DNA from 2 places in the Lysinibacillus sp. FSL W7-1291 genome. Region 2 is predicted to be linked to the other one. Evidence: a T-box and tRNA genes for the amino acid it is inferred to sense, from the RefSeq annotation. Region 2 holds a T-box; the other holds one or more tRNA genes.

Region 1 (3,402 bases), 1.5 Mb from region 2:
GCAGTAGGATAGGGTAAGCGCGCTGTTGGTTATGCGCGTCCAAGCAGTAAGGCGTGTGTGTAGGCAAATCCGCACACTGTAACGTTGAGCTGTGATGGCGAGTCCGTATGGACGAAGTTCCTGATTTCACACTGCCAAGAAAAGCCTCTATCGAGGTGAGAGGTGCCCGTACCGCAAACCGACACAGGTAGTCGAGGAGAGAATCCTAAGGTGTGCGAGAGAACTCTCGTTAAGGAACTCGGCAAAATGACCCCGTAACTTCGGGAGAAGGGGTGCTCTTGAGCGTGCAAGCGCATGAGAGCCGCAGTGAATAGGCCCAGGCGACTGTTTAGCAAAAACACAGGTCTCTGCAAAACCGTAAGGTGACGTATAGGGGCTGACGCCTGCCCGTGCTGGAAGGTTAAGAGGAGTGGTTAGCGCAAGCGAAGCTGCGAATTGAAGCCCCAGTAAACGGCGGCCGTAACTATAACGGTCCTAAGGTAGCGAAATTCCTTGTCGGGTAAGTTCCGACCCGCACGAAAGGCGTAACGATCTGGGCACTGTCTCAACGAGAGACTCGGTGAAATTATAGTACCTGTGAAGATGCAGGTTACCCGCGACAGGACGGAAAGACCCCGTGGAGCTTTACTGTAGCCTGATATTGAATTTTGGTACAACTTGTACAGGATAGGTAGGAGCCAGAGATCTCGGAGCGCCAGCTTCGAAGGAGGCGTCGGTGGGATACTACCCTGGTTGTATTGAAATTCTAACCCATGCCCCTTAGCGGGGCAGGAGACAGTGTCAGGCGGACAGTTTGACTGGGGCGGTCGCCTCCTAAAAGGTAACGGAGGCGCCCAAAGGTTCCCTCAGAATGGTTGGAAATCATTCGTAGAGTGTAAAGGCACAAGGGAGCTTGACTGCGAGACCTACAAGTCGAGCAGGGTCGAAAGACGGGCTTAGTGATCCGGTGGTTCCGCATGGAAGGGCCATCGCTCAACGGATAAAAGCTACCCGGGGATAACAGGCTTATCTCCCCCAAGAGTCCACATCGACGGGGAGGTTTGGCACCTCGATGTCGGCTCATCGCATCCTGGGGCTGTAGTCGGTCCCAAGGGTTGGGCTGTTCGCCCATTAAAGCGGTACGCGAGCTGGGTTCAGAACGTCGTGAGACAGTTCGGTCCCTATCCGTCGTGGGCGTAGGAAATTTGAGAGGAGCTGTCCTTAGTACGAGAGGACCTTGGGATGGACACACCGCTGGTGTACCAGTTGTCTTGCCAAAGGCATCGCTGGGTAGCTATGTGTGGACGGGATAAGTGCTGAAAGCATCTAAGCATGAAGCCCCCCTCAAGATGAGATTTCCCATTACGCAAGTAAGTAAGATCCCTCAAAGACGATGAGGTAGATAGGTTCGAGGTGGAAGTGTGGTGACACATGGAGCTGACGAATACTAATCGATCGAGGACTTAACCAAAATGTTTGAACCATTCAATGAACCGTTTATCCAGTTTTGAAAGAACAAGAAAGTTTAAAAAAGCTTGCATTTATAACGAAATAAGTTATAATAAATCTTGTCTTTTAAAAGTCTAGTGATGATGGCAAAGAGGTCACACCCGTTCCCATACCGAACACGGAAGTTAAGCTCTTTAGCGCCGATGGTAGTTGGGGGCTTCCCCCTGTGAGAGTAGGACATCGCTAGGCATATTACCCAGGAGGATTAGCTCAGCTGGGAGAGCATCTGCCTTACAAGCAGAGGGTCGGCGGTTCGAGCCCGTCATCCTCCACCATATGCCGGTTTAGCTCAGCAGGTAGAGCAACTGACTTGTAATCAGTAGGTCGTGGGTTCGATTCCTATAGCTAAGCACCATTTTTTAGAGCCATTAGCTCAGTTGGTAGAGCATCTGACTTTTAATCAGAGGGTCGAAGGTTCGAGTCCTTCATGGCTCACCATTTTTAAATAATAATAAGCGGGTGTGGCGGAATTGGCAGACGCACTAGACTTAGGATCTAGCGCCGCAAGGCGTGGGGGTTCGACTCCCTTCACCCGCACCATTATTTCATTGCCAGATAAAAAAACTTATGCACATGCGGAAGTAGTTCAGTGGTAGAACACCACCTTGCCAAGGTGGGGGTCGCGAGTTCGAACCTCGTCTTCCGCTCCAAATGTCTTATGGGGTGGCGGAACTGGCAGACGCACAGGACTTAAAATCCTGCGGTAGGTGACTACCGTACCGGTTCGATTCCATCCTCGGCACCATTTTTAATGCGCCCGTAGCTCAATTGGATAGAGCGTCTGACTACGGATCAGAAGGTTATGGGTTCGACTCCTGTCGGGCGCGCCAAAAAAGAACGGGAAGTAGCTCAGCTTGGTAGAGCACTTGGTTTGGGACCAAGGGGTCGCAGGTTCGAATCCTGTCTTCCCGACCATTTCCTAAAAATATATGGGGCCTTAGCTCAGCTGGGAGAGCGCCTGCCTTGCACGCAGGAGGTCAGCGGTTCGATCCCGCTAGGCTCCACCAATTCGATTTATTAAATGAACCTTGAAAACTGAACAAGCAAAACGTAATCAATAAAGTTTTCAGTAACTAACTTCTGTTAGTGAACGAAACAAAATTTTGGACATCAAAATTGATGCCAGCAAAACAATTTGAGCTATTCAAATTTCTTTTATGGAGAGTTTGATCCTGGCTCAGGACGAACGCTGGCGGCGTGCCTAATACATGCAAGTCGAGCGAACAGAGAAGGAGCTTGCTCCTTTGACGTTAGCGGCGGACGGGTGAGTAACACGTGGGCAACCTACCTTATAGTTTGGGATAACTCCGGGAAATGGGGCTAATACCGAATAATCTGTTTCACCTCATGGTGAAACACTGAAAGACGGTTTCGGCTGTCGCTATAGGATGGGCCCGCGGCGCATTAGCTAGTTGGTGAGGTAACGGCTCACCAAGGCGACGATGCGTAGCCGACCTGAGAGGGTGATCGGCCACACTGGGACTGAGACACGGCCCAGACTCCTACGGGAGGCAGCAGTAGGGAATCTTCCACAATGGGCGAAAGCCTGATGGAGCAACGCCGCGTGAGTGAAGAAGGATTTCGGTTCGTAAAACTCTGTTGTAAGGGAAGAACAAGTACAGTAGTAACTGGCTGTACCTTGACGGTACCTTATTAGAAAGCCACGGCTAACTACGTGCCAGCAGCCGCGGTAATACGTAGGTGGCAAGCGTTGTCCGTAATTATTGGGCGTAAAGCGCGCGCAGGTGGTTTCTTAAGTCTGATGTGAAAGCCCACGGCTCAACCGTGGAGGGTCATTGGAAACTGGGAGACTTGAGTGCAGAAGAGGATAGTGGAATTCCAAGTGTAGCGGTGAAATGCGTAGAGATTTGGAGGAACACCAGTGGCGAAGGCGACTATCTGGTCTGTAACTGA
Region 2 (3,402 bases):
TCAATAACATCCATTGGATCTACACCATTACCAAGTGACTTACTCATTTTACGACCTTCGCCATCACGTACTAAACCGTGAATTAACACATCTTTGAATGGGCGTTGACCTGTAAATTCAAGACCTTGGAAAATCATGCGAGATACCCAGAAGAAAATAATATCATATCCCGTTACTAATGTGCTGGTTGGGTAATAACGTTTATATTCTTCATTTGCCTCATCTGGCCAGCCCATTGTAGAAAACGGCCAGAGCGCAGAAGAGAACCAAGTATCGAGTACATCTTCATCTTGCGTCCAATTTTCGGAATCAGTTGGGGCTTCTTTTCCTACGTAAACTTCGCCTGTTTCATTATGATACCAAGCTGGGATTTGATGGCCCCACCATAATTGACGAGAAATACACCAATCACGGATATTCTCCATCCAACGAGAATATGTGTTTTCAAAACGAGCTGGGACAAAGTTTACTTTCCCTTCTTCATCTTTTTGAAGCTCGAGGGAAGTGTCAGCAAGTGGTTGCATTTTAACGAACCATTGTGCTGAAAGGTATGGCTCAACAACAGCACCAGAACGTTCAGAGTGACCTACTGAATGCATATGCTCTTCAATACGAATCAGCACGCCTGCTTCTTGTAAATCAGCAACAATTTGCTTACGGCATTCAAAACGATCCATCCCTTTATATTTGCCAGCAAGATCATTCATTGTACCGTCTTCATTCATCACAAGAATGCGCTCTAGGTTGTGACGATTTCCAACTTCAAAGTCGTTCGGATCATGGGCTGGTGTCATTTTTACAACTCCAGTACCAAATTCCTTATCAACATAGTCATCAGCTACAATCGGAATTTCACGACCTACAATCGGTAAAATAACTGTTTTACCAATTAAATGCTGATAGCGCTCATCGTTCGGGTGAACAGCTACCCCAGAGTCACCGAGCATTGTTTCAGGACGTGTTGTAGCAACTTCTACATATCCTGAGCCATCCGCTAAAGGATATTTCATATGATAGAATGCACCTTGCACATCCTGATAAATTACCTCAATATCAGATAATGCTGTTTTCGCTGCTGGATCCCAGTTGATAATACGTTCGCCACGGTAAATTAAACCTTTTTCATATAACTCAACAAAAACTGTTTTAACTGCATCTGAAAGACCTTTATCTAGTGTGAAACGTTCACGTGTGTAGTCTAAACCAAGGCCAAGCTTTGCCCATTGATCACGAATATGTCCAGCATATTCTTCTTTCCATTCCCATGTTTTTTCAAGGAATTTTTCACGGCCTAAATCATAACGTGTAATATTATCCTCACGCAGTTTTGCTTCTACTTTTGCTTGTGTTGCGATCCCTGCATGGTCCATACCTGGTAACCAAAGGGCATCATAGCCTTGCATGCGTTTCATACGAGTAAGGATATCTTGTAATGTTGTATCCCAAGCATGCCCAAGATGTAATTTACCTGTTACGTTCGGTGGTGGAATAACGATGGAATAAGGCTTTTTCCCACTTTCAGGCTGTGCCTCGAAAAATTTCCCTTGTAACCACCATTCATAGCGACCGGCTTCAATGGACTGTGGGTCATATTTAGTTGGCATTGAAATGTTTTCTGTCATCTTGACTCCTCCTATTGTTTGAAGACTATTGGTAAAGAAATGCTGTTCATTTTTTTACCCAATAAAAAAACTCCTCTCGTCTAAAAGGACGAAGGAGTTTTAATTCGCGGTACCACCTTTAATTCCAGCAGCGGTTAAGATCAATGCTAAATGACACATTTTCTCAGCCTTCCCTACTGGCTCTTAATTCGGTAACGGTGTTTAACCGGCTTTAACTACTGTTAGTTCACTAAAGCTGCTCAAGGGCTACCTTCAATTAAGTACAAATAGAAACTTCTCAGCTACCGTTTCCTCTCTGAAAATGTAGACATAATTTACTCTTCCCTATCATAGCATCTGTATTTGATTTTCCTTATTGTACCGCAGAATCGTGTCATTTTTCAAGTGATTTAGTCATCTTTTAGTAAGAGTAAAGTAAATAGAAAAGGAAGTGACAATTCAATGCGTCGACGCAAGTATAACCCTTGGCTTTTACCTCCTTGGCTACGACAAGTTCGTTTTTATTGTAGAACCATTATTGTGCCAATTTGTGCTTTTCAGTTTATCCGTGTCATTATTGTGCCAACATCAGGCGATTTAGTCTTCTTATTGCTCCTACTACTTCTCTGCTATTTACTTTTGAAAGACATCATTTGAAACACGGACTTTAAGCGGTGTATACTCTTCTGTTAGGTCCCAAATCATGGAAGGCACTTCATGCCAAGTGCTGGATTCACGTACAACAATATGGCTTGAGGATTCTCTCATTACTATCTTTTGGTCAACTGTTGTAGAGGTCTCTTGGCGTGAAGCTGCTGCTACTGCGGTAGGTTGTTTCACTTGAACACTTTCCTCGATCACAGCCATTTTTTCTTCTTGATCGAAAGCATGAGCCATTAGGTGTGGATTGTCTAAAGTATCATTTTCAACAACGGGTTCATATTCGTTAAAAATACTTGTAACTGTCCACTCAAGCTGACACATCTGATTCGACAGACTAGGGCGAATATCTTTGACCATTAAATCTTTGACATCCGATTCTTTTGGTAAATCCACATGTAAAGGGACAGCATACTCAAAATAACCAGTATCTCCTTGGACATCAAGGGCATCAATTGTAATTAAATTATCATCACCTGTAAATGCTTGCATATCTTGAAAATCAAAACGAACATGTGCAGTAATATGGTAGATGCCCATTAATCGAAGTGAATCCTCTAACTGCATGGCTTGCCACTGTGGTTTAATTTGTACAGCAGCTAATTCTGTTGGGCAACCATATCCAGGAAAACAAAATGTTTCTCGCATATTCCAAGTTTTTTGTTCGATAATAATCCCTCCCTTTGCATCATATGACGATTTAAAGGATAGTATGCTAGTGTGTTTCAAGTTGAACACAATTATAAATAGATACTACTAGAAAAATGGCATGCTAGAATATTACTTCTAGCATGCCATTTTCATGGATGTTCTTATCATTTAAACATTGACTAATTTAATTTTATTAGCTACACGATCTGTTAGCATTTGTGTTGCCTTTGGTACAATCGGTTTAAAAATCGGATTTAACACAGGGCCAGCTAAGCCGCCAGCAACGACTTCTAAAAAACCTGTCATTTTTGTGTTTTCAGCATCAATGCTTTCTGCAAGGAAATAGCCATTTCCAGTGAAATTATCAGAAAGACCCTTTAATTCGAATGTAACTTTTGATGGTGCTACCCATTCTAAAATTGTAATTTCTACTTGTACCGTTTTTTTCAAAACGCCAACATTGCCTTTAAAAGTCCATGTTGAATGTTTG

What was found. The T-box of region 2 lies ahead of NST76_RS15360 (valine--tRNA ligase). A T-box ahead of a tRNA ligase gene usually reads a tRNA of that ligase, here a tRNA-Val.
Region 1: it has a tRNA-Val gene. The T-box ahead of NST76_RS15360 (valine--tRNA ligase) is inferred to sense a tRNA for this amino acid. The anticodon was not compared.

Annotation. Positions count from the first base shown of each region.
Region 1 covers NZ_CP151994.1:114,215-117,616, forward strand. The annotation lists rRNA gene NST76_RS00565 (23S ribosomal RNA) at 1-1,450, shown strand, start outside; rRNA gene rrf (5S ribosomal RNA) at 1,562-1,677, shown strand; tRNA gene NST76_RS00575 (tRNA-Val) at 1,688-1,763, shown strand; tRNA gene NST76_RS00580 (tRNA-Thr) at 1,772-1,843, shown strand; tRNA gene NST76_RS00585 (tRNA-Lys) at 1,851-1,926, shown strand; tRNA gene NST76_RS00590 (tRNA-Leu) at 1,944-2,028, shown strand; tRNA gene NST76_RS00595 (tRNA-Gly) at 2,064-2,138, shown strand; tRNA gene NST76_RS00600 (tRNA-Arg) at 2,242-2,318, shown strand; tRNA gene NST76_RS00605 (tRNA-Pro) at 2,327-2,403, shown strand; tRNA gene NST76_RS00610 (tRNA-Ala) at 2,420-2,495, shown strand; rRNA gene NST76_RS00615 (16S ribosomal RNA) at 2,643-3,402, shown strand, end outside.
Region 2 covers NZ_CP151994.1:3,167,159-3,170,560, forward strand. The annotation lists gene NST76_RS15360 (valine--tRNA ligase) at 1-1,622, opposite strand, end outside; T-box leader at 1,704-1,962, opposite strand; gene NST76_RS15365 (hypothetical protein) at 2,235-2,999, opposite strand; gene NST76_RS15370 (SRPBCC family protein) at 3,081-3,402, opposite strand, start outside.